Regions from separate parts of the Streptomyces sp. NPDC046197 genome, predicted to be linked through region 3. Evidence: riboswitches for the same ligand, from Rfam matches in the RefSeq annotation. Region 3 holds a riboswitch; each other region holds the start of a gene.
What was found. A riboswitch is a leader RNA that binds a small molecule or an ion and turns the genes downstream of it on or off. The one in region 3 is predicted to bind S-adenosylmethionine.
Positions count from the first base shown of each region.

Region 1: linked by a shared signal. The riboswitch ahead of thrC (threonine synthase) and the one ahead of AB0A61_RS08270 (putative leader peptide) in region 3 are both predicted to bind S-adenosylmethionine.
Region 2: linked by a shared signal. The riboswitch ahead of AB0A61_RS32210 (aminotransferase class V-fold PLP-dependent enzyme) and the one ahead of AB0A61_RS08270 (putative leader peptide) in region 3 are both predicted to bind S-adenosylmethionine.

Region 1 is NZ_JBEYZY010000017.1:115,074-122,954, forward strand. Features, by position in the region: gene AB0A61_RS23915 (hypothetical protein) at 1-71, shown strand, start outside; gene AB0A61_RS23920 (NADH:flavin oxidoreductase) at 127-1,254, opposite strand; gene groL (chaperonin GroEL) at 1,464-3,086, opposite strand; gene AB0A61_RS23930 (cold-shock protein) at 3,423-3,626, opposite strand; gene AB0A61_RS23935 (MoaD/ThiS family protein) at 4,098-4,373, opposite strand; gene thrC (threonine synthase) at 4,370-5,653, opposite strand; SAM riboswitch class I at 5,672-5,840, opposite strand; gene AB0A61_RS23945 (glucosyl-3-phosphoglycerate synthase) at 6,010-6,978, shown strand; gene AB0A61_RS23950 (trehalose-6-phosphate synthase) at 7,061-7,881, shown strand, end outside.
Region 2 is NZ_JBEYZY010000032.1:14,826-22,706, reverse strand. Features, by position in the region: gene AB0A61_RS32240 (hypothetical protein) at 1-74, opposite strand, end outside; gene AB0A61_RS32235 (heme-copper oxidase subunit III) at 262-873, shown strand; gene AB0A61_RS32230 (c-type cytochrome) at 995-1,804, shown strand; gene AB0A61_RS32225 (Rieske 2Fe-2S domain-containing protein) at 1,801-2,862, shown strand; gene AB0A61_RS32220 (cytochrome bc complex cytochrome b subunit) at 2,859-4,514, shown strand; gene trpD (anthranilate phosphoribosyltransferase) at 4,653-5,717, shown strand; SAM riboswitch class IV at 5,826-5,942, shown strand; gene AB0A61_RS32210 (aminotransferase class V-fold PLP-dependent enzyme) at 6,123-7,484, shown strand; gene AB0A61_RS32205 (Lrp/AsnC ligand binding domain-containing protein) at 7,512-7,793, opposite strand; gene AB0A61_RS32200 (rhomboid family intramembrane serine protease) at 7,790-7,881, opposite strand, start outside.
Region 3 is NZ_JBEYZY010000004.1:271,463-279,343, reverse strand. Features, by position in the region: gene AB0A61_RS08295 (ABC transporter permease) at 1-166, opposite strand, end outside; gene AB0A61_RS08290 (TauD/TfdA family dioxygenase) at 163-1,059, opposite strand; gene AB0A61_RS08285 (hypothetical protein) at 1,702-2,256, shown strand; gene AB0A61_RS08280 (LLM class F420-dependent oxidoreductase) at 2,316-3,239, shown strand; gene AB0A61_RS08275 (DUF1684 domain-containing protein) at 3,302-4,126, shown strand; SAM riboswitch class IV at 4,215-4,329, shown strand; gene AB0A61_RS08270 (putative leader peptide) at 4,349-4,480, shown strand; gene AB0A61_RS08265 (ABC transporter substrate-binding protein) at 4,684-6,300, shown strand; gene AB0A61_RS08260 (ABC transporter permease) at 6,304-7,263, shown strand; gene AB0A61_RS08255 (ABC transporter permease) at 7,260-7,881, shown strand, end outside.

The DNA of each region.
Region 1 (7,881 bases), on a different contig from region 3:
ACTACGAGGTGGTACGGGTCTGGGGGACCCCGGTGCGGGTCGACATCGAGCCGATGGGCAACAACGGATAGGCCGAAAAGGGCGGCGCCCCGACGGGCGCCGCCCCGGTCGCGGACGTCGGCGACGTCAGCTCAGCGTCTTCAGCGCCGACGCCTCGTACGGCTGAAGCTCGTGGACGCGGTCCCCGAGGACCTTCGCCGCCCACTCGGGGTCCTGGAGCAGCGCGCGGCCCACGGCCACCAGGTCGAACTCGTCGCGCTCCAGGCGGTCGAGGAGGTTGTCGAGGCTGCCCACCTGCGCACCCTCCCCCTGGAACGCCTTGATGAAGTCGCCGTCGAGACCGACCGAGCCGACGGTGATGACCTGCTTGCCCGTCAGCTTCTTGGTCCAGCCGGCGAGGTTGAGGTCGGAACCCTCGAACTCCGGCAGCCAGTAGCGGCGCGTGGAGGCGTGGAAGACGTCCACTCCGGCCGCCGCCAGCGGGGTCAGGATCGCCTCCAGCTCCTCCGGGGTCTCGGCGAGCCGAGCGTCGTAGGCCTCCTGCTTCCACTGCGAGTAGCGGAAGATGATCGGGAAGTCGGGCGAGACGGCGGCGCGGACCGCCGCCACGATCTCCGCGGCGAACCTGGTGCGGGCCACCGGGTCGCCGCCGTAGCCGTCCGTACGGCGGTTGGTGCCTTCCCACAGGAACTGGTCGAGCAGATAGCCGTGGGCGCCGTGCAGTTCCACACCGTCGAAGCCGATGCGCTGGGCGGCGGCCGCCGCCTCGGCGAACGCGCCGATGACCTCGTCCAGGTCCTGCCGCGTCATCGCCCTGCCGGTGCCCTCGGTGCCGTCGATGCGCAGCCCGGAGGGGCCCACCGCAGGGGCCTCGGGGTAGGGCGGCTCGCCCGGCTTGCGGACCATGCCGATGTGCCACAGCTGCGGCACGATCGTGCCGCCCGCCGCGTGCACCTCCTCGGCGACCTTCGCCCAGCCCGCGAGCTGCTCCTCCCCGTGGAAGCGCGGCACCCGGTCGCTCTGCCCGGCGGAGTCGTGCCCCACGTACGTGCCTTCCGTGACGATCAGACCGACTCCGGCGGCGGCACGGCGGGCGTAGTACGAGCGCACGTCCTCGCCGGGGATGCCGCCCGGGGAGAACATGCGGGTCATCGGGGCCATGACGATCCGGTTGGGGACCGTGAGCCCGTTGAGCGCGATCGGACGGGAGAGGATCTGGGCCGCGCGGGAGGCGGGGGACGTGTTGACGGTCACGTGGGGGCTCCTCGTGAGTGGCTCTGTCGACCAGGCGGTATGTGCACGCGCATTGTTGCAGCTACTAAAGTAACTGCCCCCGCAGTGGGCCCATTCCGCAGCCGGCCGGGCCATCGTGTGATCCCGGACACGCCCGAGGGCGGCACTCCCTGCTTCCAGGGAGTGCCGCCCTCGGTACGAAAGGACGGTCGATCAACCGGACCGGTCGATCAGAAGTCCATGTCACCGCCCGGCATGCCGCCGCCGGCCGGCGCGGCGGCCTTCTCCGGCTTGTCGGCGATGACGGCCTCGGTGGTGAGGAACAGCGCGGCGATGGAGGCGGCGTTCTGCAGCGCGGAACGGGTCACCTTCGCCGGGTCGATGATGCCCTCGGCGATCATGTCGACGTACTCGCCGGTGGCGGCGTTCAGACCGTGGCCGACGGCCAGGTTGCGCACCTTCTCCACGACGACGCCGCCCTCGAGACCACCGTTGACGGCGATCTGCTTCAGCGGGGCCTCCAGGGCCAGCTTCACGGCGTTGGCGCCGGTCGCCTCGTCGCCCTCGAGCTCCAGCTTCTCGAAGACCTGGGAGGCCTGCAGCAGGGCCACGCCACCACCGGCGACGATGCCCTCCTCGACGGCCGCCTTGGCGTTGCGGACGGCGTCCTCGATGCGGTGCTTGCGCTCCTTGAGCTCGACCTCGGTGGCGGCACCGGCCTTGATGACCGCGACACCGCCGGCCAGCTTGGCCAGGCGCTCCTGGAGCTTCTCGCGGTCGTAGTCGGAGTCGCTGTTCTCGATCTCGGCGCGGATCTGGTTCACGCGGCCCTGCACCTGCTCCGGGGAGCCGGCGCCGTCGACGATGGTGGTCTCGTCCTTGGTGATGACGACCTTGCGGGCGCGGCCCAGGAGGTCCAGGGACGCGTTCTCCAGCTTGAGGCCGACCTCCTCGGAGATGACCTCGCCGCCCGTGAGGATGGCGATGTCGCCGAGCATGGCCTTGCGGCGGTCACCGAAGCCCGGGGCCTTCACGGCAACCGACTTGAAGGTGCCGCGGATCTTGTTGACGACCAGGGTCGACAGGGCCTCGCCCTCGACGTCCTCGGCGATGATCAGCAGCGGCTTGCCCGACTGCATGACCTTCTCCAGGAGCGGGAGCAGGTCCTTGACCGAGGAGATCTTGGAGTTGGCGATGAGGATGTACGGGTCCTCGAGCACCGCCTCCATGCGCTCCATGTCGGTCGCGAAGTAGGCGGAGATGTAGCCCTTGTCGAAGCGCATGCCCTCGGTGAGCTCGAGCTCCAGACCGAAGGTCTGCGACTCCTCGACGGTGATGACGCCTTCCTTGCCGACCTTGTCCATGGCCTCGGCGATGAGCTCACCGATCTGGGTGTCGGCGGCGGAGATGGAGGCCGTGGAGGCGATCTGCTCCTTGGTCTCGACCTCCTTCGCCTGGTCGAGCAGGGCGGCGGAGACGGCCTCGACGGCCTTCTCGATACCGCGCTTGAGGGCCATCGGGTTGGCGCCGGCGGCGACGTTGCGCAGGCCTTCCTTGACCAGGGCCTGGGCGAGAACGGTCGCGGTGGTCGTACCGTCACCGGCGACGTCGTCCGTCTTCTTGGCGACTTCCTTGACCAGCTCGGCGCCGATCTTCTCGTACGGGTCCTCGAGCTCGATCTCCTTGGCGATGGAGACACCGTCGTTGGTGATCGTGGGGGCGCCCCACTTCTTCTCAAGGACGACGTTGCGGCCCTTGGGGCCGAGGGTCACCTTGACGGCGTCCGCGAGCTGGTTCATGCCGCGCTCGAGGCCGCGCCGCGCCTCCTCGTCGAACGCGATGATCTTGGCCATGTGAAGTGGTCCCTCCAGGACTGGGGGTGATTACTTCGGACCGCGCCCGCGCCCGCGACGGACGGCCCCGGCCGGTGGTTCCCTGCCCCACCCGGTCCGTGGCCTCACCGACCCGGTCCTTCATTGTCACTCTCACCTTCAGAGTGCTAACGCCAATGATTAGCACTCGACCCTCCCGAGTGCAAGCGACCAGGGGGGAGCGGCGGCCGCGGTCAGCCCCGCGCGAACAGGCGTGTCGCAGGGCGGCGCGCCCGGACCCGGACACGCCGAAGGGCCCGCACCACGGTGAGGTGCGGGCCCTTCGACAGAAGACGTTTCTTGCGGTGGTCGCGCGATTCAGGCCGTGACGCGGACCATGTCGGCCTGCGGGCCCTTCTGGCCCTGCGAGATCTCGAACTCGACCCGCTGGCCCTCTTCCAGCGTGCGGTAGCCGTCCATCTGGATCGCGCTGTAGTGGACGAAAACGTCCGCACCACCGTCGACCGCGATGAAGCCGTACCCCTTCTCCGCGTTGAACCACTTGACGGTGCCCTGAGCCATGCCTAACTCCCCTATTACTGGCCCTTGCACAGATCCACACCTCGCGGACCCGGGTCAGACCTCACCCCCCATGGATTGGGGGCGTGCGCCGGAACGCGTCGACCGCGGCTGAATGTATCTGTCCAACTGCCGTCTGCAACAGGTCAATCGGACGAGAATTCCAGACGCGCATGGTCCGGAATTTGGCGAAAAATCACCTGAATTCAGGGCAAGTCAGACCCCGCAAACGGCGCAAAAGCCGCAAATCGCCCTCGCACTTTGGCTACTTCTTGTCGGGCATGCGGCAGGAATCCATGGCTTGCGCCCCTGAGATCAGGAGCGCGTTCCCCAACTGTACCGCGCTCAATCACACTGAATTGCCCCCTCCGCTTCTCTCACGGAGGAGGCAATTCGATGAACTCTCAGTGACGGGCATTACCGAAGGTAATGACGAGGCCGTCCGGGGCCGCCGCGCGGCACGCCGACGCGCCGTCAGCCGCCGGCCACCGCCGGAATGATCGAGACGCCGGCGCCGTCCGGGGTGGCGGTCTCCAGGCCCTGCTCGAAGCGGACGTCGTCGTCGTTGACGTACACGTTGACGAAACGGCGCAGCCTGCCCTGGTCGTCCAGGACCCGGGCGGCGATGCCGTTGTGGTTCTTCTCCAGGTCGGCGATGACCTCGGCCAGGGTCGCGCCCTGGGCCTTCACCTCGGCCTGGCCGCCGGTGTAGGTGCGCAGGATGGTCGGGATGCGAACGGTCACGCTCATGCGAGGCCAGCCTCTCGGAAGGAGTCCAGGTTCGGACGGATCGTCGCGGTGAGCCCGGTACCCGCCACCGCGTCCAGGGTCTTGAGACCGTCGCCCGTGTTGAGGACGACGGTGGTCTTGGCCGGGTCGAGCACGCCGTTGTCGATCAGCTTCTTCGTCACCCCGACCGTCACACCGCCCGCCGTCTCGGCGAAGACGCCCTCGGTCCGGGCGAGCAGCCTGATGGCGTCGACGACCTGCTCGTCCGTCACGTCCTCCACCGCACCGCCCGTGCGGCGCGCGATGTCGAGGACGTACGGGCCGTCGGCCGGGTTGCCGATGGCGAGGGACTTGGCGATGGTGTTCGGCTTCTGGGGACGCACGACGTCGTGGCCGGCCTTGAAGGCGGTCGACACCGGCGAGCAGCCCTCGGCCTGGGCGCCGAAGATCTTGTACGGCCGGTCCTCCACCAGCCCGAGCCCGATCAGCTCCTGCAGACCCTTGTCGATCTTGGTGAGCTGTGAGCCGGAGGCGATCGGGACCACGATCTGGTCGGGCAGCCGCCAGCCGAGCTGCTCGCAGATCTCGTACGCCAGGGTCTTGGACCCTTCCGCGTAGTACGGGCGCAGGTTGACGTTGACGAAGCCCCAGCCCTCGCCGGCCGGGTCACCGATCAGCTCGGAGCAGAAGCGGTTCACGTCGTCGTAGTTGCCCTCGATGCCGACGAGCTCACCGCCGTAGATCGCGGCCATGACGACCTTGCCCTGCTCCAGGTCGTGCGGGATGAACACGCACGAGCGGAAGCCGGCCCGCGCGGCGGCGGCACCGACGGCACCGGCCAGGTTGCCGGTGGAGGAGCAGGACAGGGTGGTGAAGCCGAAGGCGCGGGCGGCCTCCAGTGCCTGGGCGACGACACGGTCCTTGAAGGAGTGGGTCGGGTTGCCGGAGTCGTCCTTCACGTACAGCCCGCCGGTGACGCCGAGTTCGCGGGCGAGGTTGTCGGCCTGGACGAGCTTGGTCCAGCCCGGGTTCAGGTTCGGCCTGGTCGCCACGTCCGCCGGGACGGGCAGCAGCGGCGCGTAGCGCCAGATGTTCGCGGGGCCCGCTTCGATCCGCTTGCGCAGTTCCTCGGTGTCGTAGGCCGAGAAGTCGTAGGCGATCTCCAGCGGGCCGAAACACTCCTCGCAGGCGAACACAGGACCCAGAGGTACACGGTGGCCGCATTCGCGACAGGACAGCGCGGCGGCGGGGCCGAGGTCGACGGTGGGGTCGGTGCTGCTTGCAACAGTCTGCACAGCCATGTGAGGCGAGGCCCTTTCTCCTCATCTTCCTCACGACGCATCTCGCCGTGAGACGGATTTGGCACCTTCCCTAGCCGGGAGCCTCGCGAAGACGATCTGCTGTGCTCGCAAGCAGTCGATACGAGAACCGGCTGGAGGGTTGCCGGGGCTTCATCGGGCCGTGTCCCTCTGCCCCTCTGGATGAGCGGTATGTGGTTGTGAAGCCGCGGCGACCCCCGACACGTGATGGTCATCCGCGTTGTTCAAGACTGTAACCGACGGCCACGACAGTTGAGATAGTCGTCCGAACCGCGAGACGGATCACCGGACCGTGTGATCCGTGCCGTGATCCGAACACCAGTGAGGAGCCGCCGACCGTGCTGGAAGAAGTCGAGCGCTGGCTGAGGACACGCTCCTGGTCCGTGACCGATCGCCCGCTCCACACGATCCTGGCCGCCAAACGCGCGAGCGGCTCGTCGGTCAGCGTCGTGCTGCCCGCGCTCAACGAGGAGGAGACGGTCGGCGACATCGTCGCCGTCATCCGCCACGACCTCATGGAGCAGGTGCCACTCGTCGACGAGCTCCTCGTCGTCGACTCGGGCTCCACCGACCGCACCTCCGAGGTGGCCGCCGCGGCCGGCGCCCGGGTCGTCCACCGCGACGACATCCTGCCGCGCATCCCGGCCGTGCCCGGCAAGGGCGAGGTGCTGTGGCGCTCGCTGCTCGTCACCCGCGGGGACGTCGTCTGCTTCGTGGACGCCGACCTGAGGGAGTTCTCCTCCGACTTCGTCACCGGGATCGTGGGCCCGCTGCTCACCGACCCCGGTGTGGACCTGGTGAAGGCCATGTACGACCGCCCGCTGACGCTCGCCGGCGAGTCCGCGTCCGGCGCGGCGGCAGGTCAGGGCGGACGCGTCACCGAGCTGATGGCGCGTCCACTGCTGAACATGCACTGGCCCCAGCTGGCCGGCTTCGTGCAGCCGCTCGGCGGCGAGTACGCGGCCCGCCGCTCGCTGCTGGAACAGCTTCCCTTCCCGGTCGGCTACGGCGTCGAGCTCGGCATGCTGGTCGACGCGCTGCACCTGGTGGGTCTGGACGCGCTCGCGCAGGTCGACGTCGGTGTGCGCAAACACCGGCATCAGGACGGGCAGGCGCTGGGCCGCATGGCCGCCGCGATCTACCGCACCGCCCAGCTCCGTCTGGCCCGCGGCCATCTGATCCGCCCCTCCCTCACCCAGTTCGAACGGGGTGAGGACGGCTTCGAGCCGCGCACCTACTCGGTGGACACCGAGGAGCGGCCGCCCATGGTGGAGATCGCGGAGTACGCGGCCCGGAAGGTGGCGTAAAACGCCGGCCCGGCCGTATACGGCCACCCACGAAGCGGAACCGTACGTTTGAGCGTTTCCGGGCCGGGCTAGGTTGAGGACCATGGTTTCAACGCACGGTGCCGAGGTGCTGGTCGCGTCCAACCGCGGCCCGGTTTCGTACGAAGTGCGCCCCGACGGTGGGGCCGGCTCGCTGCACGCCAGACGCGGCGGCGGCGGGCTGGTGTCCGGGCTGTCGGCGATCGGCCCGGACGCGGGCGCGGTGTGGGTGTGCGCCGCGCTGAGCGACGCCGACCGCGAGGCGGTGCGCCGCTTCGAGGGCGGCCGCCGGCTGCCCGCCGACGCGACCGGCGGTCAGCAGGTACGGATGCTCGACATCGACGCGGACGTCTTCGCCGACGCCTACAACGGCATCGCCAACTCCGTGCTGTGGTTCGTCCACCACATGCTCTACCAGACCCCGCTGGAGCCGGTCTTCGACGCGGAGTTCCGGCGCCAGTGGGCGTCGTACGAGGCCTACAACCGGGCCTTCGCGCAGGCGCTGGCGGAGGAGGCGGCCGAGGGCGCGGCGGTCCTGGTGCAGGACTACCACCTGACGCTGGTGCCGGGGATGCTGCGCGACTTCCGGCCGGATGTGCGCATCGGCCATTTCTCGCACACGCCGTGGGCACCGGTGGACTACTTCCGGATGCTGCCGGACGACATCGCCGAGCAGGTGCTGCGCGGCATGCTGGGCGCCGACCGGCTCGGTTTCCTCACCCGGCGGTGGGCGGACGCGTTCACCGGGTGCTGCGAGGCGCTGGTCGGCGGACTCGGGGGCACCCGGGTCGGGGTGCACGGGCTCGGCGCGGACGCGGACTTCCTGCGCAGGCGGTCGCGGGAGGCCGACGTGGACGAACGCATGGCCGCGCTGCGCGCGGAGAT
Region 2 (7,881 bases), on a different contig from region 3:
CCGGAGGCCAGCCGCACCTGCTCCCGGGTGCCTGCGTCGTCGCTGTAGACCAGCACCGTGGCGGTCGCCTGCATTGTTCCTCCGCGTCGTTGGTCGGGAACTTCCGGGTACCGATGGCGCGGATGCTACTCCCTTCAACTCCAGGTCAACAGCGGTCGGAACGGCCCCGCGATGGGCCATACGGGCTGGGCAGACCCCACAGACACTCCGAACGGCACCCCCCGGAGTGAGGGCGGGATAAGCGAGCGACATAATGTCGGCGTGGCGACAGCAACGACAGTAGAAACCGGGCACGCGCACCCGTCGGTGAACAGGCCGAACCTCACCAGTGTCGGAACCATCATCTGGCTGAGTTCCGAGCTGATGTTCTTCGCGGCCCTCTTCGCGATGTACTTCACCCTGCGATCGGTGACGGGTCCGACGCACTGGAAGGAGATGGCCGACCATCTCAACCTTCCGTTCTCGGCGACCAACACCACGATCCTGGTGCTCTCCTCGCTGACCTGCCAGCTCGGCGTGTTCGCGGCCGAGCGCGGTGACGTGAAGAAGCTCCGGGGCTGGTTCATCGTCACCTTCATCATGGGCGCGATCTTCATCGGCGGTCAGATCTTCGAGTACACGGAGCTGGTGACGAAGGACGGCCTGTCGCTGTCCTCCGACCCGTACGGCTCGGTGTTCTACCTGACCACCGGCTTCCACGGCCTGCACGTGACGGGCGGTCTCATCGCCTTCCTGCTGGTCCTCGGCCGTACCTACGCGGCCAAGAGGTTCACCCACGAGCAGGCGACGGCCGCGATCGTCGTGTCCTACTACTGGCACTTCGTCGATGTCGTCTGGATCGGCCTCTTCGCCACGATCTACCTGATCCGGTAATTCGGCCGCCGTCCGCGGCCAGGTCGCATCCACCCGCCGCGGTGGAGGACCGACCACCCGCGACGAACCGATCCACATCCCAGAAGCATCGACGCAGAAGATCCTGACACCGGGGTAATCCGTGAAAAAGCTCTCCGCACGACGACGCCACCCACTGGCGGCAGTCGTCGTCCTACTCCTCGCGCTGGCGGCCACTGGGGGGCTGTACACCGCGTTCGCGCCCGCGAGCAAGGCGAAGGCCGACGACTCCGCGCAGTCCCTCACCATCGAGGAGGGCAAGAAGCTCTACGACGTTGGCTGCGCCAGCTGCCACGGCACCGGTGGCCAGGGGACCAGTGACGGTCCGAGTCTGGTGGGCGTCGGCTCCGCAGCCGTCGACTTCCAGGTCGGCACCGGCCGTATGCCGGCCCAGCAGCCGGGCGCGCAGGTCCCGCGCAAGAAGGTCATCTACAAGCAGGCCGAGATCGACCAGATCGCCGCGTACATCGCCTCCCTCGGCGCCGGCCCCGTGGTCCCCACGAAGAACCAGTACAGCCCGGACGGGGCGGACATCGGCCGGGGTGGTGAGCTGTTCCGTACCAACTGCGCCCAGTGCCACAATTTCACCGGCAAGGGTGGTGCGCTGACGCACGGCAAGTACGCCCCGGACCTGTCGGGTGTGACCCCGAAGCACATCTACGAGGCCATGCAGACCGGCCCGCAGAACATGCCGTCCTTCCCGGACACCACGCTGACGTCGAAGAACAAGAAGGACATCATCGCGTACCTGAACGCGGTCAACGGCGACCAGACCGAGCAGCCCGGTGGTATGGACCTGGGTGGCCTCGGGCCGGTCAGTGAAGGTCTGTTCGCATGGATCTTCGGACTCGGTGTCCTGATCGCGGTCGCCGTCTGGGTCGCCGCTCGGACCGCAAAGGCCAAGAAGTCATGAGTAGCCAAGACATTCCAGAAGAGAACCTGCCTGCTGAGCAGGGCGCCCACGAGCACGGTGCGGTCTCGGTCGCGGACGAGCGGAACCCGTTCGCCGACCCGGGCCTGCCGCCCCACGAGCACCGGATCCAGGACATCGACGAGCGGGCCGCCAAGCGGTCCGAGCGGACGGTCGCCCTCCTGTTCACGGTGTCGATGCTGGCCACCCTCGGCTTCATCGCCTCGTATGTGACGATCCCGGCCGACAAGTCGATCTTCGTCTTCCCGATCGGCCACATCAGCGCGCTGAACTTCGCGCTGGGCCTGACGCTGGCTGTCGCGCTCTTCACCATCGGCGCGGGCGCGGTCCACTGGGCCCGCACCCTGATGTCCGACGCGGAGATCGCCGACGAGCGTCACCCGATCGAGGCCTCGCCGGAGGTCAAGGCGAAGGTTCTCGCCGACTTCCAGCAGGGCGCCAAGGAGTCCGCGCTCGGCCGTCGCAAGCTGATCCGCACCACGATGTTCGGCGCGCTGGCCCTGTTCCCGCTCTCCGGCGTCATGCTGCTGCGCGACCTCGGTCCGCTGCCCGGGAACAGCCTGCGTCACACGCTGTGGGCCAAGGGCAAGCGCCTCGTCAACACGAACACGAACCTGCCGCTGCGTCCCGAGGACGTCGCCGTCGGTTCGCTCACCTTCGCCAAGCCGGACGGCCTGAACGAGACGCAAGAGGACTTCCAGAACGAGATCGCCAAGGCGGCCCTGATGATCGTCCGGCTCCAGCCGGAGAACATCAAGGACAAGCGCGAACTCGACTGGGGCCACGAGGGCATCGTCGCCTTCTCGAAGATCTGCACCCACGTGGGCTGCCCGATCTCCCTGTACGAGCAGCAGACGCACCACGTGCTGTGCCCGTGCCACCAGTCCACCTTCGACCTCTCCGACGGTGCCCGAGTGATCTTCGGCCCCGCCGGCCACGCCCTGCCGCAGCTGCGCATCGGTGTGGACAGCGAGGGTTACCTCCAGGCGCTCGGCGACTTCGAGGAGCCCGTCGGTCCTGCATTCTGGGAGCGCGGATGAGCACTTCAGCCAGCAACACGAATACGTCCGACGCGGGGGGCCGCTCCCGCAGTAACGCCCCGGCGGGTGAGCGCGTCGCCGACTGGGCGGACGGCCGGCTCGGGATCTACTCCCTGGCCAAGTCCAACATGCGCAAGATCTTCCCCGACCACTGGTCGTTCATGTTGGGTGAGGTCTGCCTCTACAGCTTCATCATCATCATCCTCACGGGTGTGTACCTGACGCTGTTCTTCCACCCGTCGATGAACGAGGTGGAGTACCACGGCTCGTACGTCCCGCTGCAGGGACAGCTGATGTCCGAGGCGTTCAGCTCGACCCTGCACATCTCCTTCGACGTGCGCGGTGGTCTGCTCATCCGGCAGATCCACCACTGGGCCGCGCTGATCTTCCTCGCCGGCATGTTCGTGCACATGATGCGCGTGTTCTTCACCGGCGCGTTCCGCAAGCCGCGTGAGATCAACTGGCTGTTCGGCTTCCTGCTGTTCGTCCTGGGCATGTTCACCGGCTTCACCGGCTACTCGCTCCCGGACGACCTGCTCTCCGGCACCGGTGTCCGCTTCATGGAGGGCGCGATCCTGTCCGTGCCGATCGTCGGCACGTACCTGTCGTTCTTCCTCTTCGGCGGTCAGTTCCCCGGCCACGACTTCGTGGCGCGGTTCTACTCGATCCACATCCTGCTGCTGCCGGGCATCATGCTCGGCCTGGTCGTCGGCCACCTGATCCTGGTCTTCTACCACAAGCACACGCAGTTCGCGGGTCCCGGAAAGACCGAGAAGAACGTCGTCGGCATGCCGCTGCTGCCGGTCTACATGGCCAAGGCCGGAGGCTTCTTCTTCCTGGTCTTCGGTGTCATCGCGGCCATCGCGGCGGTCACCCAGATCAACCCGATCTGGGCCATGGGCCCCTACCGTCCGGACCAGGTGTCCACCGGCGCCCAGCCCGACTGGTACATGGGCTTCGCCGAGGGTCTCATCCGCTTCATGCCGGGCTGGGAGGTCAACTTCTGGGGTCACACGCTCGTCCTGGGCGTGTTCATCCCGCTGGTGCTCTTCCCGCTGGTCCTGGCGGCGATCGCGGTCTACCCGTTCATCGAGTCCTGGGTCACCGGCGACAAGCGCGAGCACCACATCCTGGACCGCCCGCGCAACGCCCCGACGCGTACCGCCTTCGGTGTCGCCTGGGTGACGATCTACATGATCACCCTGGTCGGCGGTGGCAACGACCTGTGGGCCACCCACTTCCACCTGTCGATCAACGCGGTCACCTGGTTCGTCCGGATCGGCTTCTTCGTCGGACCGATCCTCGCGTTCATCATCACCAAGCGGATCTGCCTCGGCCTGCAGCGTCGGGACCGCGACAAGGTGCTGCACGGCCGCGAGACCGGCATCATCAAGCGCCTGCCGCACGGTGAGTTCATCGAGATCCACGAGCCGCTCAGCCAGGAGCAGCTGCACACGCTCACCGCGCACGAGCAGTACGCTCCGGCCGAGATCGGCCCGGCGGTCGACGAGAACGGCGTCGAGCGCAAGGTGAAGGGCTCCGAGAAGCTGCGCGCCAAGCTGAGCAACGCGTACTACGGCGAGGAGAACCAGATCCCGAAGCCGACTGTCGAGGAGTACCGGGAGATCACGAGCGGCCACGGCCACCACTGACCTCCCAGCGTCGCCACGCCACGCGAAGGGCCCCGTCCGGTGTACGGACGGGGCCCTTCGCCGTGCCCGGGGCTGGATAGGGTGGACCTGTTCGAGACCTGCGTCCCGTAGTCCGGGACACCGACCCAGGAGCGGCTTATGAGCGCTGTGACCCCCGCTGGAGGCGACATCGCGGCGGGCCGTTCCTGGCCCGCGGTACTGAACGCCCTGCTCGACGGCCGCGACCAGAGCGCGGACGACACGGCCTGGGCGATGGACCGGATCATGCGCGGCGAGGCGACCGACGCCCAGATCGCCGGGTTCCTGGTGGCCCTGCGGGCCAAGGGCGAGACGGTCGAGGAGATCACCGGGCTGGTCCGGGCCATGTACGAGCACGCGAACGTGATCGAGGTAGCCGGTCCGACCGTCGACATCGTGGGCACCGGCGGCGACGGCGCGCGGACGGTGAACATCTCCACGATGTCCTCGATCGTCGTCGCCGGTACCGGCGCGAAGGTCGTCAAGCACGGCAACCGGGCCGCCTCGTCCGCGTCGGGCTCGTCGGACGTCCTGGAGAAGCTCGGCATCAATCTGCAGCTGACCCCGAAGCGGGTGGCGGAGGTCGCCGAGGAAGCGGGCATCACCATCTGCTTCGCGGTGAAGTTCCACCCGGCACTGCGTCATGTGGCCGCCGCCCGGGGCCAGTTGGGCATCCGCACCACCTTCAACGTCATCGGTCCGCTCACCAACCCGGCGAAGGTGAAGGCCCAGGCGGTGGGCGTCGCGGATCCGCGCATGGCGCCGGTCGTCGCGGGCGTCTTCGCCGAGCGCGGCAACTCCTCCCTGGTCTTCCGCGGCGACGACGGTCTCGACGAGCTGACCACGACCTCCACCTCCCGGGTGTGGATCGTCCGGGACGGCAAGGTCACCGAGGAGCGCTTCGACCCGCGGGACGTCGGCATCGAGCTGGTGCCGGTGGAGGCGCTGCGGGGCGCGGACGCCTCCTACAACGCCGAGGTCGCCCGGCGCCTGCTGGACGGCGAGACCGGCCCGGTACGGGACGCCGTGCTGCTCAACTCGGCGGCGGCCCTGGTGGCCCTGGAACCGGGTTCCGGGACCCTGGCGGAGCAGCTCCGCGCCGGGATGCAGCAGGCGGCCGAGTCGATCGACTCCGGGGCGGCGAAGCGGACGCTGGAGCGCTGGGTGGCCGCGAGCAACGCCTAGGGGTCGCCTGGGGGGTGTCTGACACCCCCTGGCCCCTCGCCGACGGGTGTCCCGCGATCCGGACACGGGTTGCGGGACCGCGATCACTTCGCGTACGTTCCAGTATCAGGTCATGAGTGACAGTCATGAGGCCCCGGCCGACTGTCCGGCAACCCTCCGTCCGTGGCGGGGTGCCCCGGGTGAAGACCGGGCCGCAGGCAGCGAGGTCTGCGGCAAGCGCGGACCCCTCGCACGCTCCTGACTGAGCGTGGGGCCAGGGGTCCTGGTCGTTCGAGGGAGCCTTCCGTGAGCAAGCGAATGCGATAGGGCGTAGAGCCCCGCCTCCGCATCCCCCTTCCCCCTCCTCCGTGCTCGAGCCGCATCCGCTCGCACGGTGGTTCCGCTTGCCTCTCACCGGAGTTCGCCATGTCTGTCTCCACCCTTGCCGCCGACCAGTCCGTTTGTGCCCCGCTGCCCGTTCTGGGACGGGATGTCACCGTCCCGCTCGTCACCGGCGGTGAGGTCACCTACGCCGCCCTCGACTACGCCGCCAGCGCGCCGGCCCTCCAGCGCGTGTGGGACGACGTGGCCGCGTACGCGCCGTACTACGGCAGCGTCCACCGCGGCGCCGGCTATCTCTCCCAGCTGTCCACCGACCTGTTCGAGAACGCCCGCAGGGCGGTCGCCGAGTTCCTCGACTGCCGCGGGACCGACCAGGTGGTCTTCACCCGGTCCACCACCGACTCCCTCAACCTCCTCGCCCGCGCGCTCCCGGCCGACTGCCAGGTCTTCGTCTTCGAGACCGAGCACCACGCCTCGCTGCTGCCCTGGAAGGACGCGCGGGTCACCTACCTCAACGCCCCCCGCACCCCGCGGCAGGCGGTCCAGACCCTGGAGCGGGCGCTGGCCGACCGCGACCCGCACGGCCCCGCCCTCGTCTGCGTCACCGGCGCCTCCAACGTCACCGGCGAGCTGTGGCCGGTACGGGAGCTGGCCGCCGCCGCGCACGCGCACGGCGCCCGCGTCGTCCTGGACGCCGCCCAGCTCGCCCCGCACCACCCGGTGTCGGTGCGGGACCTCGACGTGGACTGGGTCGCCTTCTCCGGTCACAAGCTGTACGCCCCCTTCGGCTCCGGCGTCCTGGCCGGCCGTGCCGACTGGCTGCGCGCGGCCGAGCCGTACCTCGCGGGCGGCGGCGCCAGCCGCAGGGTCACGCGCCGCACCGACGGGGGAGTGGACGTGGAGTGGCACGAGAGCGCCGCCCGCCACGAGGCCGGCTCACCGAACGTCATCGGCGCCTACGCCGTCGCCTCCGCCTGCAGGGCCCTCACCGAGGCCGGCTTCGACACCCTCGTCGCCCGCGAGCGGTACCTGATCGACAAGGTGCGGGCGGGCCTCGCCGGGGTTCCCGAGGTCCGGGTCCTCTCCCTGTTCGGCGACGACGCCCCGAGGGTCGGCGTGATCTCCTTCGTGGTGGCGGGCTGGAACAGCTCCCACTTCGCCGCCGCGCTCTCCGCCGAGTACGGCATCGGCGTCCGCGACGGCCTGTTCTGCGCCCACCCGCTGGTCCGCACTCTGCTCGGCAGTGACCCGCAGGCCCAGGGCGAGTGCGGCGCCCCCGAGGCCGCCCCCGGCGAGAAGTCCCTCAACGCCATCCGGGTCAGCTTCGGCGCGGGCACCCCGGACGAACACGTGGAGCGCTTCGTGCGCGCGGTGAAGGAACTGGTCGAGGAGGGCGCGAAGTGGACGTACCGGACGGAGGACGGCCGCTGCGTACCGGCCGTGTGACCTGAGGGACCTCTTGGGAGGCGGTGTTCACGTGTCGAGGCCGATCGCGAACGCCGCCTCCAGGTCGTGCTGCGAGTACGTGCGGAACGCGACGTGCGTGTCCGTCGCCTCCACCCCGGGGATCTTGCTGATCCGCCCCGGGATGACCTCCGCCAGATCCTCGTGCTCCTTCACCCGCACCATGGCGATCAGGTCGTACGTCCCGGTCACGGAGAACACCTCGCTGACGGAATCCAGCGCGGCGATCTGCTCGGCGATCTCGGGGATCCGGTCCACGCTGGTCTTGATGAGGACGATCGCGGTGATCACGGCTGTGTCTCTCCCTCGGGAGCCGGAGCAGGGGCGGCCTTCACTCTAGTCGTACGGCATCGCAGCCACGCGTAGAGAAAGCCCAGCC
Region 3 (7,881 bases):
GGGTCGTGTAGATGCCCAGCGGCCAGCGCAGGCGCTCGCGGAGTGTGCTGAGTGATGTGCTTCGGCGGGCGTCGCGCGGCAGGAACACCTCACGCTCGCGTACGCTCGCCGTCTCGGCGTCCGGGCGCTCGGTGACGACCGGCGCCTTGAGACTGAGCTCGGTCATGCCGCCACCGCCAACACGCTGCTGTAGTGCGAGGAATCGCCGACGAGTTGCTCACTGCGGCGGCCGTCGACACCGGTCGGCACCTCACCCGCGACCGTCACCCGGTTGAGGCGGCGCGGGTGGTCGTCGTAGTTGTCCACTCCGTAGTGCTGGGTGATCCGGTTGTCGAAGATCAGCAGCTGGTTCGGGGACCAGGTCCAGCGCAGGATGTTCTCCGGACGGGTCACGTACGACTGCAGGATGCGCAGCAGGTCCACCGAGTCACTGCCCGACAGCCCGACGATCCGCTTGGCGAACCCCCCGATGAACAAACCGCGTTCGCCCGTCAGCGGATGCACCCGCACGACCGGGTGCTCGGCCTCGTAGGGCGTCGAGACGAAGATGCGGTCGTACTCCTGCTGTTCGGCGGTCACGGCTGCGGGGCGCGCGTAGTCGTACTGGTTGGTGTGTACGACGCGCAGCGTGTCGGCGAGGGCGCGCAGCGGTTCGGGGAGGTCGCGGTAGGCCGCGGCGGCGTTGGCGATGAGCGTCTCTCCGCCGTACGGCGTGGTCACGATCGACCGGAGCGTGGTGAGCTGCGGCGGGTTGACAACGAAGGTGACGTCCGTGTGCCAGGCGTTGGCCTTGGAGGTCTCACTGTCGATGGCGAGCACGTTCGTCGTGCCGTCTGCCGCCGGCACGTTCGGATGAGCGGTCGTCAGCTCGCCGAACCACCCGGCCACACGCTCCTGGCCGGCGTTGTCGAGCCGCACACCGTCGAACACGATCGCCTTGTGCTCGTTGAGGGCGTCCCGGAGCGTGGTGATCGTCGAGAAGTCCGGTGGCGTCGCGAGGTCGACGCCCTCGACGACTGCGCCGATACGGCCGGTGAGCTTACGGATGGACGGAGGCATGAGGGGGTCCCTCCCGGACGGATGGGCACACCAAGGCGTGCGGGGCAGTTGGATGAAGGCGCTGGTGGCGCGCAGGGCTGATCGACCCGGCACGCGGAACGCCGAATCGGCCGGGCCGGAGAGAAAAAGCGTGGTCGCAGGACTGCTACAGCCGCGTTCTCAGCGACCCGGTCGGCGTGCGCGAACAGGCTTGCGGCTGATACGAGGCTGAGAACTCACAGGAGGCGGATACGACGATCCGATGGGGAAGCATCGCAGTGCGGGCGGTTTCACACCGCCCCGGCCCGGCGCGCGCCGACTATGCACACCGGCCGATGCCGGCGACCACTTGCCGGGTCAGTGACAACAAAACGCGCTGGAGACGTGCGCCAGATCGATGTGGCGCCGCCGGGTCAGGTCCACGCGCGGGTTCATGGGACGGGAGTCCAGCAGACGGCCACCACGTTGGTCAATGCTTTTTTGGACAGGTCTTGCATCGCGGACACGCAGCACCTCCGCGCCGGTCGACGCTCGGTACGGCTTGCCCGACGTCCCCGTCGACGTGGACGGGGACGTCGACGGCGGGCAAGATCCGCGCAGTCGAAGCACAGGAAGGCACGCAGGCGTCCCAGCGGTGAGACGCCCCGCCAACCATGTACCACCTTGACATTCGCCGGGGCGGACGACGTAGGTGAAAAGGACGCCGGGCTGCTGTGGGGCTTCGACCTCTCGGACCGCGACGCCGACGGGCCACTGCCGAAGGAGGATCCGGTCGTCACCGAGAACGACGGCTCTTTCGGCGCCCGGCGCATCGCCGATCCGCGCGCGGTCGTGGCCGAATGGCGGGCGAAGGCGAAGGCGCACGGCTGGACGCTGCGCGAGACCGTCATCGCGCTCGGCCCGCAACGCGGGCACGTCGGCACTCCGTCCGGCCCGGCCGACAAGTTCGCCCACTTCGTGCGGCACGGCGCGCTCGACGGCTTCAACGTCACGCCGTACCTCATCCCCGACGGCCCCGACGGCCCCGACGACATCGTCGACCTGCTCGTCCCGGCACCGCAGGAACGCGGGGTCTACCGCACCGAGTACACCGGCACCACCCTGCGCGAGAACCTCGGCCTGCGCGAACCTCTCACGCACCGGTCCGCGCGGGACCGACGGCAGGCGGGACGAGCACCGGAATGGCCTTTCCGCTCAGGACTGAGTACACATGACTGACAAGAAGCTGTCACGCACAGACCGGAATGCGGGTTCGACCGACGCCTGTTCTGACTGACATGACTGTTGGAGTAGCGCTCAACGCGTCCGACGCGCCGAACCAGGTCGACGCCACCGTGCAACTGGCCCAGGAGGCCGCGGGCGCCGGTCTGCGGTCGGCCTGGTTCGGGCAGACCTTCGGCGCGGACTCACCCCAGCTCGCGGCGATCGTCGGACGCGAGGTGCCCGGACTGCAGGTCGGCACCTCCGCGATCCCCGTCTTCGGCCGCCACCCGCTGCTGGTCTCCAGCCAGGCCCAGACTGCCCAGGCCGCGACCCACGGCCGCTACCACCTCGGCCTGGCCCTGGGCACGAAACTGCTGACGGAGACCGGCTTCGGCCTGCCCTTCGAACGCCCCATCGCCCGCCTGCGTGAATTCCTCACCGCACTGCGGCAGTTGACCGAGACCGGCACGGCGGACTTCCACGGCGAATTGCTCACTGCGACCACCCCGGTCCCGGCGCGGGTACCAGGTGCCGAGAGCGGTGTCCCCCTCCTGGTCGCCGCGATGGGGCCACAGGCGCTGCGGGTCAGCGGTGAGCTGGCGGACGGGATCCTGCCCTACCTGGCGGGACCGCGCGCCCTTGCGGAACACATCGCGCCCGCCCTGACCGCAGCCGCCGAGGCCGCCGGTCGTCCCGCGCCCAGGATCGTGACCCTGGTGCCCGGCGTGGTCACCGACGACGTGGAGGCGGTGCGGGCCAAGGCCACCGAGAACCTCGCGTTCTACGAACAGATCCCGTCCTACGCCCGGGTCATCGAGCTCTCCGGCGGCCGGCGGGCCGCCGACCTGGCCGTGATCGGCGACGAGAAGACCGTCGAGGCCGGGATACGCCGTTACCGCGACGCCGGCGCCACCGAGGTCGTGTTCTCGGGCACCGAGATCGCGGGAGAAGCCGACCGCCGACGCACCTGGCGGCTCCTCGGCGAACTGGCCCGCTGAGCACGCCGGTCGAACCGACGGCCCGACCGGCCCCCCTGCACCCCCGTGACGAAGGAGAACCCATGACCACCGAGGCCACCACGACCGACTTCCATGCCTTCACCGAGAACTGGCGGGAGTGGTACCGCGCCCATGAGGCCCGGCTCGCCGACCCGCACGGGTTCCTGGCGGTCACCGGCCTGCACTGGCTCGACGACCGGCCCCAGCGCTTCCCGGACGCGCCCGGTGCGTGGCGCACCGGCCCCGACGGGGTCGTCGCAGACCTCGACGACGGCGAGGAACTGATCGTCGACGGAACCCCGGTGCACGGTGAACACCGCTTCGGCATGCTTCCCGAACGCGGCGGCGTCGACGCCGTCTGGGGAGACGCCGTCATCGAGATCGCCAGGCGCGGCGGGCACGACATCGTGCGCCCCCGGCACCCGGACGCACCGCTGCGCACGGCCTTCACCGGAACGCCCGCCTACGCCCCCGACCCGCGCTGGGCCGTGACGGGCCGCTGCATCCCCTTCGACACGCCACGACCGACCACCGTGGGCGCCGCGGTCGAGGGCCTTGAGCATGTGTACGACGCTCCGGGCAGGGTCGAGTTCGAGCTGGACGGGCGCCCCCTGTCGCTGACCGCGTTCCCCGGCCACGGTGCGGGCCGACTGATGGTGCTGTTCACCGACGCGACCTCCGGAGTCACCACCTACGCCGCCAACCGGGCCCTGACCCTGGAGCCGCCCGCCGCCGACGGTACGGTCGTCCTGGACTTCAACCGCGCCGCGAACCTGCCGTGCGCCTACACGGACCTGGCCACCTGCCCGCTGCCCCCGGCCGAGAACCGGCTGCCGGTGGCGATCGAGGCCGGCCAGAAGATCCCCCGCGAGCGCGGCGGTTCCTGAGCCGGAACCGGTACCGGTCCGACTGCCCCTGCAGGGCGTCGCTTTCCGGCATTGACGCACGACAAGAGCCCTCCGTACGATCACGAACGGCATTGAGTGTCAGCGTCAAGCCCTGGCTCGCTGACCGGCAACCCTCCCCGCGCGGTGGGGTGCTCCAGGTGAAAGCCCGGCGGGATCACCGACGATCTCCGCAAGCGCGTGGCCTCGTGACCGGGGCCGGAAATGTGGAGGACCGGTATGCGGCACGGTGGTGACCTCAGCGCCCGCTTCGTCGGCGCCACCGTGTTCTCCCGGCTCTCGCGTCGGCGCCATATCGACCTCAAGCGCTCGACCAGCTGCCTCTGTCAGGCCTGACGGCCCCTTCCGCCGCCGGTCGTGGTCCGGCACGCACCGGCCGTCACCGCACCCGCCTGCGGCTGCCCCCCGCTCCGCCCTGATCCCTGTCTGCACAGCGCTTCCCCGCCACCGGTCTGGTACCGGCCGGGGCCGTACACCCATGCACGGTCGTGCCTTGTACGGCGCCTTCTTGCCTGGTGACACGAGTAGGAGAACCCTCCGTGAACGCACTTCCGGCTTTCAGAGCCCCCCGCTGGGCGCCCCTCGCCGCCCTGCTGACCACAAGTGTTCTGCTGACCGCCTGCGGTTCGGGCGACGACTCCGGTAGCGGAAGCAGCCGGCCGAAGTCCGGTGGCACCCTGACCTTCGCGGTGGGTTCCGACGCCGGCTGCGTGGATCCACAGCAGGTCGGCAGCAACGAGAGCATCTACTCGGTGCGCCAGACCGTGGACTCCCTGACCGACCAGGACCCCAGGACCGGCAAGATCGTGCCGTGGCTCGCCAAGAGCTGGGACATCAACGCCGACGCCACGGAGTTCACCTTCCATCTGCGCTCGGGCGTCACCTTCAGCGACGGCTCCCGGCTGACCGCGCAGGTGGTCAAGGACAACCTCGACGCGGTGCCGGAGCTCGGCGCCCTCGGGGTCCTCGCCCAGGGCTATCTCAGCGGCGTCAAGAGCACCACCGCGGTGGACCCGCTCACCGTCAAGGTGACCTTCAAGGAGCCCAACACCCAGTTCCTCCAGGCGACTTCGACCCACTCGCTGGGCATCGAGTCGTCGGCGAGCGTGAAGAAGACCCCGCAGCAGAAGTGCAGCGACGGTGTGATCGGGTCGGGGCCGTTCGTGCTCAAGCAGTACGTCCAGAACCAGTCGATCACTCTGGCCAAGCGCACCGGCTACGACTGGGGCTCCTCGCTGTGGTCCAAGAAGGGCGAGACCTACCTGGACAAGCTGGTCTTCAAGGTCGTCCCCGAGGCGGGGGTGCGGGCCGGCAGCCTCCAGTCCGGGCAGGTGGACGCGATCAGCAGCGTCGGCAAGGCCAACGAGGCGGCACTCGGGGGCGGTCAGGTCACCCTGCTGCGCCGGGCCAACCCCGGCGTGGTCTTCGGGCTCGGCGTCAACAACTCGCGGCCGCTGCTGAAGGACGTAAAGGTGCGTCAGGCGATCCTGGCGGCCATCGACCGCAAGCAGATCGCCGACACCGTGTTCCCGACCGGCACCCAGTCGGCGACCAGCGTCCTGGCGCACACCACGCCCGACTACACCGACCTCTCCTCGGACCTCGCCTTCGACGCGGCCAAGGCAAAGTCCCTGCTGGAAGCGGCCGGTTGGAAAGCCGGCAGTGACGGCATACGCGCCAAGGACGGCAAGGAGCTGAGCCTGACCATCAGCTGGTTCCCCAACGCCGCCACCAACCAGCCCGCACTGGAGCTGGTCCAGCAGCAGCTGAAGGCCGTCGGGATCGACGTGGTGCTCAAGCAGGGTCAGGTCAGCCAGTTCGCCACCACACTCCAGGGCGGTGACTTCGATCTGGTGTGGGGCAACGTGACCCGCTCCGACCCTGACATCCTGCGTACCTCCTTCTCCACCCGGCTGGCCAACTTCTATCGCCTGCCCGCCACTTCCCTGGACACGGCGCTGTCCGGCCAGGCCGCGACCACGGACACCGCCAAGCGCGAGCAGCTGGTGGACGAGGCGCAGAAGCTGATCGTGCAGAACGCGTACAACGTGCCGGTGGTGGAACTCCAGACCCAGCTGGCCGTGTCGAAGAAGGTGCACAGCCTCGACTTCGACTCGGGCAGCCGCATCCAGTTGCACGACACCTGGATCGGCTAGCGCATGCGCCGCTATGTGATCAAGCGACTGGCGCAGGCGGTCGGGGTGCTGTGGGCGGCGTACACGGTGTCGTTCCTGGTACTGAACTGGCTGCCCGGTGACCCGGTCACCGCGATGGCCAGTGCCGGGATGGACTCGGGGGACGTCGATCCGGCCCGGCTGGTCGCGCTGCGGCACGAGTACGGCTTCGACAAGCCGGTGCTGGTGCAGTACGCCGACTGTCTGGGAGGGGCGATGAGCGGGGACTTCGGCGACTCGGTCGCCACCGGCCGTCCGGTCACCTCGACGCTGGCCGACGCGCTGCCGCAGACCCTCCAACTGACCAGTGCCGCTCTGCTGTTGGCGGTGCTGCTCGGCGGTGGTCTGGCGGTGCTGGCGACCTACACCACCCGGCGCTGGCTGCGGCAGCTGCTGCTGTCGTTGCCGCCGCTGGGGGTGTCCGTCCCGACGTTCTGGGTGGGGCTGCTGCTCGTCGAGACGTTCTCCTTCCGGCTGCACTGGTTCCCCGCGTTCGGCAACGACGGCCTGGAGGGGCTGGTGCTGCCGGCCCTGACGCTGGCGGTCCCGACGGGCGCGCAGGTCGCCCAGGTGCTCGCCAAGAGCCTGCTCACCGCACTGGACCAGGCGTATGTGGAGACCGCGCGGGCCAAGGGTGCCGACCGGTGGCGGGTGCATCTGCGGCACGCCCTGCGCAACGCGTCCCTGCCGGCGCTGACGGTCGTCGGCCTGCTGGTGGGGCAGCTGATCGCCGGTTCGGTGGTCGTCGAGACGGTGTTCTCGCGCGACGGCCTCGGGCGCGTGACCGCGGCGGCGGTCACCGCCCAGGACATCCCGGTGGTCCAGGGGGTGGTGGCCTTCGGGGCGCTGATCTTCGTGACGACGAACCTGGTCATCGACCTGGTCTATCCGCTCCTGGATCCGCGGATCGTGGTGGCCTCAGGCAGAAGGGCGGCACTCGCATGAGCCAGAGCCTTGTCGACGACCCGGCCGAGGCGGCGCTGGGACCGGCCCGCCCGGTCGAGGCGGGGTCGGGGCCGGAGCCAGGACGCCGCGTGGATGTACGGCGGCTGCTGCGCTTCGTGGTGCGCCGCCCGGGTCTGCTGCTGTCGGTCGTCGTCCTCGTGCTGGTGGTGCTGGCCTCGTTCTGGCCCGACCTGTTCACCTCGCAGGACCCGCTGAAGGGCGTGCCGTCCCAGAACTTCCGCGGCCCGAGCGGAAGTCACTGGTTCGGCACCGACGAGCTGGGCCGCGATGTGTTCTCGCGGGTCGTCCATGGCGCCCAGTTGTCCCTGAAGGCCACACTGATCGCGGTGCTGGTGGCGTTCGTGGTCGGCGGGTTGCTCGGGGTGGTCGCCGGGTTCGTGGGCCACTGGGTGGACGACGTGCTGATGCGCTTCGTCGACGTACTGCTGTCCATCCCCGCGCTGTTCATGTCCCTGGCCCTGGTCACCGCGCTGGGCTACGGCACGGTGAAGGTGGCGGTCGCGGTCGGCATCGCCAGCGTCGCCGCGTTCGCCCGAGTGGCGCGCGCGGAGGTACTGCGCGTGCGGCAGGCGGTGTTCGTGGAGGCGTCGCGCGCGA